2 regions of the Leuconostoc fallax genome follow, and region 1 is predicted to be linked to the other one. Evidence: riboswitches for the same ligand, from Rfam matches in the RefSeq annotation. Region 1 holds a riboswitch; the other holds the start of a gene.
The links. Region 1 has a riboswitch for lysine ahead of C5L23_RS01230 (amino acid permease). Riboswitches for the same ligand answer to the same signal wherever they lie in the genome.
Positions count from the first base shown of each region.

Region 2: another riboswitch for lysine. It lies ahead of alr (alanine racemase); the one in region 1 lies ahead of C5L23_RS01230 (amino acid permease).

Region 1 is NZ_PUFI01000005.1:122,007-127,606, forward strand. Features, by position in the region: gene nrdE (class 1b ribonucleoside-diphosphate reductase subunit alpha) at 1-40, opposite strand, end outside; gene nrdI (class Ib ribonucleoside-diphosphate reductase assembly flavoprotein NrdI) at 63-518, opposite strand; gene C5L23_RS01215 (MscL family protein) at 1,029-1,514, shown strand; gene C5L23_RS01220 (GNAT family N-acetyltransferase) at 1,515-2,048, shown strand; gene C5L23_RS01225 (MFS transporter) at 2,291-3,469, shown strand; lysine riboswitch at 3,511-3,680, shown strand; gene C5L23_RS01230 (amino acid permease) at 3,794-5,233, shown strand; gene C5L23_RS01235 (hypothetical protein) at 5,343-5,600, shown strand, end outside.
Region 2 is NZ_PUFI01000009.1:91,311-96,910, forward strand. Features, by position in the region: gene trhA (PAQR family membrane homeostasis protein TrhA) at 85-723, shown strand; gene C5L23_RS03280 (VOC family protein) at 749-1,078, opposite strand; gene C5L23_RS03285 (ABC-F family ATP-binding cassette domain-containing protein) at 1,173-2,726, shown strand; lysine riboswitch at 2,794-2,962, shown strand; gene alr (alanine racemase) at 3,034-4,146, shown strand; gene C5L23_RS03295 (aspartate-semialdehyde dehydrogenase) at 4,168-5,268, shown strand; gene C5L23_RS03300 (CsbD family protein) at 5,329-5,556, opposite strand.

The sequences.
Region 1 (5,600 bases):
AAAAATATGTTTTCTTAATGTGTTGCTTTGTGTTTGTCAAAATACAACGGCCTCCATAATGATTAATTCGTTTGTTTTAAATTGATGATTGTATTGGTAATACGTTCAATATCATATTTATTGCCTCTAAGTTCAAACTCATCTAATACTGGAAATGAGAATTGTTCAGCATATTGCTTGGCTGTTAAGGCAAATTGCTTATTGAAATTACGGTTACCACTACCGATAATGCCTTGGCAAAGGCGATAGTTATCGTGATACGCCAAAAAATGGCGTAGTTTGTCTGTTAAAATTTCTTCAAAGCCATTATCAGTACCATTGCCACCCTTAAGATAGGTTGGTAATATCGCAATAAACGGTCTTGTGACAGTATAAAAATCATCAACAAACTTGACATTAACGAGTTGCATATCAGATGAAGCTTGATTGATATCAGTAAGGTGATGTGCCAAGCGTTTAACAAAAATATCGGTATTACCACTAAGGCTTATATAAATAATATCTAGACTTTCAGTCACTAATATTCTCCTATTCGACATATATATATGATTAAATTAGTGCTGTAAACGGCCGTTGTTTTGCACCACATCATTATGGCATTGGGTATAATTTGTTTGCAATGACATTATAAGTACTTGAAGTTGAGTTTATCGACTATAGCGCGACTGCTGTGTTTTTAATAAATAATATTTAAGGGTTCTCATGATACCGGCGTTTAATTTTAGTTAACTAGCGCAGTTTGCGTGTCCATTATCTAAATTATTATTCTGGTGGTAGATGTCATGAAACGTCATCTCATCTTGATAATAAGGGTATATATAACATTAAAAAAATCAACGCTAGCATTTTGGCGATAACATGCATGCTTTACTGAGCCGCTAGGTACAATGACAGGTGTCATGAAATAGATGAGAAAATGATTAAAATAAGCGGGGGAATTGACTTGATTGATATACTTAATTTTTATATTATGGGATAATAATATATTTTGATTATCAGCATTTATCATGCAAATTATGAGGATGACAATGAAATACAAAACAGAACTTGGTGCAACAATTAAAGATGTTAATCGACAGACAAACAAGGTTTTCAGTAAATCTTTTTATAAAATGCAAGAATTTAAAAAATTTTTGTTGAGCGGTAGCCTACTTGGAACAGCAATTGGTGTTGTTATTGGTGCAAGTTTTTCTGGCTTTGTTAAGGCGTTCGTTTCATTGATATTTGGTATTTTTTCTTTTTTGACGACCGCCATTTTTGGTAAACAGCATGAGATGAAGTGGCATATTATTCCCCTTGAAGAATTTTTACAATCACTAGGTTCGTTACTTTTAATTGCTGGTGCAGTATTTTTCTTTCTACAACTTGTTAATAATATTTTGGCAAAAGATAAGACCGAACGATTTGGATATGATGCACGTTTAGAGGAAATATCACAACTGCATCAAGAGCAAAAAGAAACAAATGCATTATTGAAACAACTTATTGAACAAAATCAAACAAAAGGTGACTGAATGATGGTGCAGTATTTAAGAAAAAGTACATTAACAGATCTACCAGAGATGCTTGCTATTTATGCAGCAGCAAAACAATATTTGCATCAGCAGCAGATTGACCAGTGGCAAGATGGATATCCAGATGAAGAAAGTATTAAGGCCGATATTATACAACAGCGTAGCTACGTACTGATTTGTGACACACGTATTGCAGCGGTAGGTGTTTTAGCAACACAAGGGGATCCGACTTATGCAGCAATTGATGGACAGTGGTGTTCTAGTTCCCATCAAGCTTATGTTGCAGTACATCGAACGGCGGTATCTGAGCAGTTTCGCGGTCAACATTTAGCGCAAATACTGATGAGTTCATTAATGACGATAGCGTATCATGATGGTTTTAAGGATATTAGAATTGATACACATCCTGACAATTTGGGGATGCAACATGTCATTCAAAAAAGTGGTTTTGACTATCGTGGTATTGTATGGCTCAATGGTGATTCAGGAAATAGCCGTAACAAAAGATGGGCTTATCAAATTGTATTACCATAGATATGTCATTTTCAGTTGACGGCAGGTTCTTTTTTGTATAGACTTACTAAATAATAGCTTGAGAACTAAATAGATGGATCAACATGAACTATCAACCTTTTACTGACATTAAGGGCCTAAGAAATAGCTGATAATAGCTATCTCTTCGGCTTTTTAAATTGCTCATGAGGATGAGGTAATGTGATAAGAAAGGACAATGAAGCGGACAATATTGTTTAGTGGATTTTAATATGAGGTGAAGTATGAAGACGAAGCAGTGGGCAATTGGTATTTTAATATTAAGTAATTTTTTGATTTGTCTGGGGATCAGTATGGTCATTCCAGTCATTCCGTATATCAAAAATTTATTACATTTAACAGCAACGGATATGGGAATTATGAATGCTTTGTATGCCTTTGCTCAATTTTTGGCTTCACCACTAGTTGGCCGTATTTCTGATCGTATTGGGCGTAAGCAGATTATTATATTTGGCTTGTTACTATATGCAATATCAGAGGTGATTTTTGCTCTGGGAAATACGTTGGCAATGCTAAACATCTCAAGAATTGTCGGGGGTATCTCAGCAGCTATGGTCATCCCAACATCAATGGCCTTGGCTTCTGATTTAACAACGATGAAGCAACGCGCTAAAGTGATTGGTTGGTTATCAGCCGCCTTTAGTGGTGGCTTGATTTTAGGTCCTGGTATTGGTGGCGTACTGGCACGCATTGATTATAAATTACCTTTCTGGGGCGCAGCAGTTTTAGGGTTGATCAGTGCCATCGTAGCATTGACGGCATTATCTAATGCACCAATTTCTGAAGATGAAGCACAAGCACAGAATCAAGGTCCCCAATTAGGTAGTTGGGCGGTTATGAAGTCATTTCCGACATCGCTGCTTTTATTATTCTTCATGATTTTAGTGTCATCCTTTGGATTAGCTGGTTTTGAAGGCGTATATAGTATTTATGTCAATAGTGTGCATCATTTTGACTTAGATGATATTGCGATTGTGTTAGTTTTAAATGGTATTATTTCGTTGATTGCCCAAGTTGTGTTCTTTGAACCGTTGGTGAATCGTTTTAAAGAAAGCCGAATTATTCAGTTTTGTTTCTTTTTCGGTTTTATAGGCGTTGTCTTAATTGTTTTTGTTCATGCGAAGTGGTCCGTTATCGTGGCTACACTAATTGTCTTTACTGCATTTGACTTGTTACGGCCAGCAATTACAACCTTGATTACTAAGATGGCGGGTCGCCAACAAGGTCTGGTGAGTGGTATTAACATGTCATTAACGAGTGTTGGTAATGTTGTGGGGCCGATTATGTCGGGGATGCTACTAGATGTTAATCAGCATTATGCTTACCTTGTGGTCGCTGTTATTTTGCTCATTTCGTTCTTTATTGCGTTTTCCATTCGTGACAGACGCATATTTGCGCACTAATTTCACTTTGCTTTTGATGTTGTGACATGATAAAATGCTATTGATATCAAAGAGGTTGCGACTGACAACAGTAATATTATTGAGTGAACCAATCACGCAGAAGTAATATGAAAGGGGAAGTTGCCGAAAGTATGAATTGGTAGTTCATATTTGGGCTAATCGTTAATAGCGGTTGGACTGTCACAAGTGATTGTGGTGCGCTTTGCTAAAAACGTGAACAACGATTTTGGTAGCCTCTTGATGAATGCAAGAGGTTTTTTTATTGCCCTTTTTGACAAAACTTAAATAAAACGTATGCATCGATCATACGTCATAGGAGTAACAATGAGTGAAAATAAAATGAAACGTGGACTGAAAACACGTCACGTTTCCATGATTGCATTAGGCGGTTCAATTGGAACAGGATTGTTTGTTGCCTCAGGTGCAACTGTAGCCCAGGCTGGCCCAATGGGTGCAATGGTAGCCTACATTGCGATGGGCGTCATGGTTTATTTCTTGACAACAAGTTTAGGTGAAATGGCGACTTATTCACCAACATCTGGTAGTTTTTCTGATTATGCCGGCCGTTATGTTGATCCAGCATTGGGGTTTGCAATGGGCTGGAACTATTGGTTTAACTGGGCGATTACCTTAGCTGTTGATATCGTAGCTGTAGGATTGGTGGCTAATTTTTGGTTCCCTGATATACCGAGCTGGATTTTTTCATCTACCGCTCTGGGTCTAATTTTTCTTATTAATCTATTCTCAGTTGGTGCTTTTGGTGAGACAGAATTTTGGCTTTCCATGATTAAAGTGATTACAATTATTGCTTTCTTGTTAATGGGTGTTGCGACAATATTTGGTGTGATTCATTCAAATATCGATGTAATGAAAAATTTGAGTGTTGGACAACACGGGTTCGTTGGTGGTTGGCAGGCAGTTTTGTCGGTCTTCATACTAGCTGGTTTCAGTTTCCAAGGTACTGAATTAATTGGTATTACTGCTGGTGAAGCACAAGATCCCAATAAAAGTATTCCCAAAGCCATTAATCAAGTTTTTTGGCGGATTTTACTATTTTACATCTTTGCGATCTTTGTGATCAGCGCCTTGGTCTATTATCAAGATCCACGTCTATTAAGTGCTTCAACAGAAAACATTGCAGTATCACCATTTACAATTGTCTTTAAGAATGCAGGTATTGCCTTTGCCGCCAGTTTAATGAATGCAGTGATTTTAACATCAATTATTTCGAGTGCAAATTCTGGTTCATATGCCTCAACACGTATGTTATACGCAATGGCGTTGAAGGGTGAAGCACCTAAGATTTTCGCTAAAATTTCAAGTCGTGGTGTGCCGGTCCCAGCACTTATTATGACAACATCTATTGGATTATTAGCTTTTGTGGCTAATGCTAAAGGTGGCGCCGTAGCTTATACTTGGTTAGTGAGTGCAAGTGGATTAACCGGTTTTATTGCTTGGGTTGGTATTGCAATTTCACATTATCGCTTCCGACGTGCTTATATGAAGCAGGGTAAGCGCCTAGAAGATTTACGATATAAGGCAAAATGGTTCCCCTTTGGCCCATTACTTGCTTTGATTATTTCAATCGGTGTGATTGTTGGTCAAGATCCGCATAGTTTTACGACGCTTAACCTTGAAAAGATTGGCTTAACTTATCTGAGTGTGCCATTGTTTATTATTTTGTATGTCACATATAAGATTCGGCATCGTACCAGATTAATTAAATTAGAAGATGTTGATTTAACACCACAAGGACATGACTAAAGTAAAAAGCATAACAGCGCAATGCTGCTATGCTTTTTTTTATTGACCTTTTGTATTTGTAAACGTTAAACTGTAAATAGATTAAATGAAGATTAAATGGAAGAGGCATATGGCTAACAAGCAAGAATGGATTGAATATTTTGAATTAATGCATCATCGCCAACCAACAGCGGATGAAATTTTGGCAGCAATTGAAGCGGGTGATATCAGCCTTAGTCATTCAAAAGTGGCTAATAGTGCGACAACACAACGTGAGCTTTCTCAGGATGTGAATCATGCTTATTCAACAGCTAAACAGCATGCAGGTAATTATTTTGTATGGCTAAAGGATCGTATGATGATGCCGTCCAAGCATGCAATGCTAGAC
Region 2 (5,600 bases), on a different contig from region 1:
GCACATGCTAGATAATGGTTGACTGCATAATGCTATCGAAATAGGTTAAAATATAGTAAATTGGTTGAGGCGGTGAACAGAACGATGAAACGATCAAAGACATATCAGATCGTCTATGAAGTGCTCAATGCTGTCACGCACGGCTTGGGATTTATTATGGCGGTTATTGGTGGTATAGCGTTAATATTACATATTTTCAGAGAACCAGTTAGTGTTCTTGAAGTTGTTGCCATTGCAATCTATATTGGTACGGTTGGTTTCTTTTTATTGGCATCAACATTATTTCATTCATTGATTTTTACAAAAGCTGCAAAAGTATTTCAATTTTTTGATCATGCTGGAATTTATCTTGTCATCTTAGGCACCTATACCCCCTATACATGGTTACTGCTGGGGAATTGGATTGGATGGAGTATTTGGGGTGCCATTCTAGCATTAACTATTGCTGGCCTGACTTATGATTTATTTTTTGTTGGGCGGTGGCCATGGGTATCGGTAACAATTTATCTTGTCATGGGTTGGCTGATTATTTTAGCTATGCCAGTATTGTGGGGGATTTTATCGCATACAGCTTTCTGGTTATTATTAGCTGGTGGTATTGTTTACTCTCTTGGCACGATTTTCTATTTGGTTCCCAAAATTCCAATGGGTCATGTTTATTGGCATGTTTTTGTCCTTGTGGGTGCGGGGTTAATGTACTTTAGTATATTTATTTCCTTATAAAAAGGAGCAGTTAATCTGCTCCTTTTTATTGATTGGCTTCAATTGTGATTAAATTATGTTCTGAATCGTAGATTTGAAAGGCGATTTTGTGGTTGAAACGTGTATCGCTATGCACGATTTGAATAAAGTTATTACGCAAGTGCGCTTTGAGAACATCTTGATGATCGCGGACAAGTAATTCAATATCAGCAGTGGGTTCTCCAACAACAAATTGAATATCTTGGCCATCAATTGTTAAATGGCGTTGTGATTCATGTCCGGACTGCGGTAAATCAAAGACATCTCGCCAAAAGCGATAGGCGCGATCAATATTACGAGCTGGAATTGTTTTGAGATTTAATTTACGTGGTTTCATAATATATTTATTGTAGCATGAAGCCATGTCATGTTATCTGAAATTTCATGAAAAACATTACGGTATCAGCTGGAAAATAGGGTACAATGGGAACATGGCATTATTAGAAGTAAGTGGCCTATCAATGGCCTACGCAGAAAAAACATTATATGAAGACGCTGAATTTACCCTTAATCTCAATGAACATATGGGCATTGTTGGGCAAAATGGCGCTGGTAAATCAACACTTATCAAGATCTTGACAGGCCAAGAATTACCTTTATCAGGTAAAATAACATGGCAAAAAGGCTTGAAAATTGGTTATTTAGATCAATATGCTGAAATTCCAGAAGAAATGCAACTCGTTGACTTTTTACACACTGCTTATCAAGATTTGTACGATAAGCAAGCACGTATGAATGAGTTATATGCAACTTATGGTAACACTTTTGACGATAAGCTTTTAGAACGCGCAGCACGAATGCAGGAAGAATTGGATGCAGCAGATTTCTACGAACTTGATACGCAAATAGAACGTGTTATTACGGGATTGGGATTAGAAGCCATTGGTCGTGACCGTGTCTTGGCAGAGATGTCTGGTGGGCAGCGTGCTAAAGTTATTTTGGCAAAGTTACTCTTGGAAAACGATGATGTGATCATTTTAGATGAACCAACCAACTATTTAGATGTTTCTCATATTGAATGGTTACAGGATTTCTTGCAATCATTTGAAGGTGCAGCAATGATTATTTCGCACGATTTCGATTTTCTAGACAAGGTCACTAACGCAATTATTGACGTTGCCTTTGGTAAAATCAATAAATATCGTGGTAGTTTTCAAAAGGCGATGCGCCAAAAGGCAGAACGTACGGAACAACAGTTGCGTTCTTATGAAAAACAGCAAGCTGAAATCGATAAAGCCCAAAAGTTTATCGCGAAGAACAAAGCGAGAGCAAGTACTTCAAAGCAAGCGCGTTCGCGTGAAAAGATGTTGGCGCGAATGGATAAAATTGATCCACCATCTGAAAATTTGAAGGCTTCATTTAATTTTCCTTATGTGGAAAGTCAGTCTGCCAATGCTTTGACAGTAACTGATCTATCGGTTGGATACGTCACACCAGTTCTTGAACCCGTAACGTTTAGTATTACAACGCATCAAAAAATTGCCTTTAAAGGTTTTAATGGTGCGGGTAAATCAACGTTGATCAAGTCAATTTTGGGTGTTATTCCTAGTCTTGGTGGTGAAGCACAATTTTCACCATCAGCTAAGATTAATTACTTTGATCAAGATTTGGAATGGGATAATGATCAAAAGACACCACTACAAGAAATGCAAGATCGCTTTCCGACGATGGAGCCTAAGGCGTTGCGTACGCGTTTAGCTGCTGCTGGTATTAACGCAGAAAATGCGATGAAGCCGATGCAACAACTATCCGGTGGTGAGCAGACCAAGGTTAAGCTTGCCATTATGGAAATGGTTCCCAGCAACTTCATGATTTTGGATGAGCCAACGAATCATTTGGATGAACAAACTAAACAAGCTTTGAAACAAGCTTTGCGCAAATTCCCAGGTAATCTGATCGTTGTCAGTCACGAATCATCATTTACGGCAGGATTAGTTGATAAAGAATTAAACGTTGCTGCATTAAGTTATAAGCAAGAAGATTAAGAAAATTCATATATTTTGGTCATCGTGTTTGACATCTAAATCTAATTAAAATATAATAAAAACAGATTAAAATCATAGAGGTTGCTACTGACATGAGTATCCTGTGGAATGTTTACAGACATGGTGAAACAGGGATAAAGGGGATGTAGCCGAAACACCGATACTGTAGGATCGAGTTGTTGGGCTGTTAGTGAATAACTAGCAGACTGTCGCGTTAGCGGGGTGCTATGACAGTTCGATGATGATGTAGAATCCATAACTGCCAAGAGCCGTTATGGTTTTTTTATAAAAATTTTGAGGAGTAATAATGGTTGAAGCAATCACACGCCCGACACGCATCGAAATTTCTAAAAGTGCTATCCAGCACAATATTGAAGTTGTCAAACAAACAGCGGGCGCTACAAAGTTATTTTTAGCGGTGAAATCAAATGGTTATGGCTTAGGATTAGTACCAGTTAGCCAAGCAGCTGTTGCTGGCGGGGCTTATGGCTTAGCCGTAGCCTTGATGGATGAAGCCTTGGCATTACGCGATGCCAGAATTACTGCGCCAATTATAATTCTAGGCATTTCGCCAGCAGAACAAGCTGAGCTTATGGCGGTTCAAAATATTATCACAACAGTTGTCTCACTTGATTGGTTAAAATCCGCAGCGCAGAATTTGAGTGGTGAACAACGTTTAGCGGTATCAATTGGGGTCGACACGGGTATGGGGCGCATTGGTTTTCGAGATCGTGATGCGCTTGCTGAGACGATAGATTATTTGCAGCAACATCAAGATAAATTCGAATATACTGGTTTGTTTACACATTTTTCAGAATCCGATTCTAGTGAAGTTGCGTATTTTCATAAGCAATTAGAACGTTGGCATGCCTTAACGGACGGATTACCAGCCCCTAAATTTTATCATGTGGCTAATTCCGGTGCGGCAATGTATCATGCTGACGAAGTACCACATGATGTTGTGCGCGTTGGTACGGTCGTTTATGGCATGGAACCATCACGTGGCGAACTCAATGATGGCAAGGATTTACAACCTGTGATGACATTGCGTAGCGAAATTAATTTTATGAAGCAATTACCAGCAGGAGAGGGTATCAGTTATTCTCATAAATATACAACCACCGATGATGAGTGGATTGGCACTGTACCCATTGGTTACGGCGATGGTTGGTTACGAAAGATGATGGGATTTAATGTCATTGTCGATGGCCAGTATGTGCCGATTGTTGGACAAGTCGCGATGGATCAACTCATGATTCGTTTACCAAGAGAATATCCACTCGGGACGACAGTAACGTTTATTGGCCGTGATGGTGCATTAGAAAATACGCTTGAAGACGTGGCGACGCATGCTGATTTAGCACCTTGGGAAATTGTGACCGGCTTCCAAGAACGTTTACATCGTATATTAGTAGATTAAAGATAATAGAGGAGAAAAATCATGGCAGAAGTAGGATACAATGTAGCGATTTTGGGTGCAACCGGTGCTGTAGGCACACGATTAATCCAACAATTAGAACAATCCAATGTACCGGTAAAATCAATTAAATTGTTAGCCTCAACGCGCTCGGCTGGGAAAACTTTACAGTTTAAGCAAAAAGATATTGTCGTAGAAGCAACAACACCAGAGAGTTTTGATGGTATTGATCTGGTTTTGGCTTCAGGTGGTGGATCGGTGTCGAAAAAATTTGCACCGGAAGCTGTGAAGCGCGGTGCTGTGGTGGTTGATAACTCTAGTTTTTGGCGGATGAATGATCAGGTACCATTGGTGGTTCCTGAGGTAAATGAGGATGCTTTGTATCAACATCATGGTATTATTGCTAATCCAAATTGTTCAACAATTCAAATGGTGGTTGCTTTGGCACCAATCAAGCAACAATTTGGCTTGAAGCGCGTGATTGTTTCTACTTATCAGGCCGCTTCTGGTGCGGGTCAAACTGCTTGGCAGGAGTTAATGACGCAATCGCAAGCTTATATTAACGGCGAAGAAATGACGGCTGATATTTTGCCTGTCAAAGGGGATAAGCAACATTATCCATTAGCATTTAATCTATTACCACAGATTGATGTATTCGAAGATTATGGCTACACGCATGAAGAGTGGAAAATGATTCATGAAACCAAGAAGATTATGTTTGGTGATAAAAATACCAAGGCAATTAAAGTGACGGCCACGGCTGTACGTGTCCCTGTTCCAATTGGACACGGTGAAACAGTCTACTTTGAAACAGAGAGTGGGACGCAAGCCACGGCCGCTGGAATACAAAAGGCTTTGGCAACAGCAGATGGTGTTGTTTTGCAAGATGATCCGGCACACCAAGTTTATCCACAACCGATTAATGCGGAAGGTAAGCGCGAAACCTTTGTGGGACGCGTACGACCAGATGTTGAAAATGATGATAGCTTCCATATGTGGGTTGTATCAGACAATCTATTAAAGGGAGCAGCTTGGAATACTGTTCAGATTGCCGAAAGACTCGTGGCACTGAATCTTGTACGTGTACCAAAAGATGCATCAGCACTATTTCCAACCGAAGCATAATATAAAAAAGCCTGTCCTTCAATCGAAGAACAGGCTTTTTTCTTATTTTATTAATGACGATTACTTGTCAGACTTGTGTTTTGCGTCTTCCATTTTTTCTTTCGCATCGTCAACGAAGTCCTTAGCTGCATCTTTAGCATCACTGAGTTTATCTTTGGCCTTACCTAAGAAGCCTTGTGCCTTACCTTCGACTTCACGCGCTTTGTCGTCAGTAATCTTACCTTCGACTTCCTTAGCAGTACCACTTACTTTATCTTTAGTGCTGTCAATCTTATCATCTAATGGCATTGATATATCCTCCTAGCTAAATTTTACTACACCCTAATTGTAGC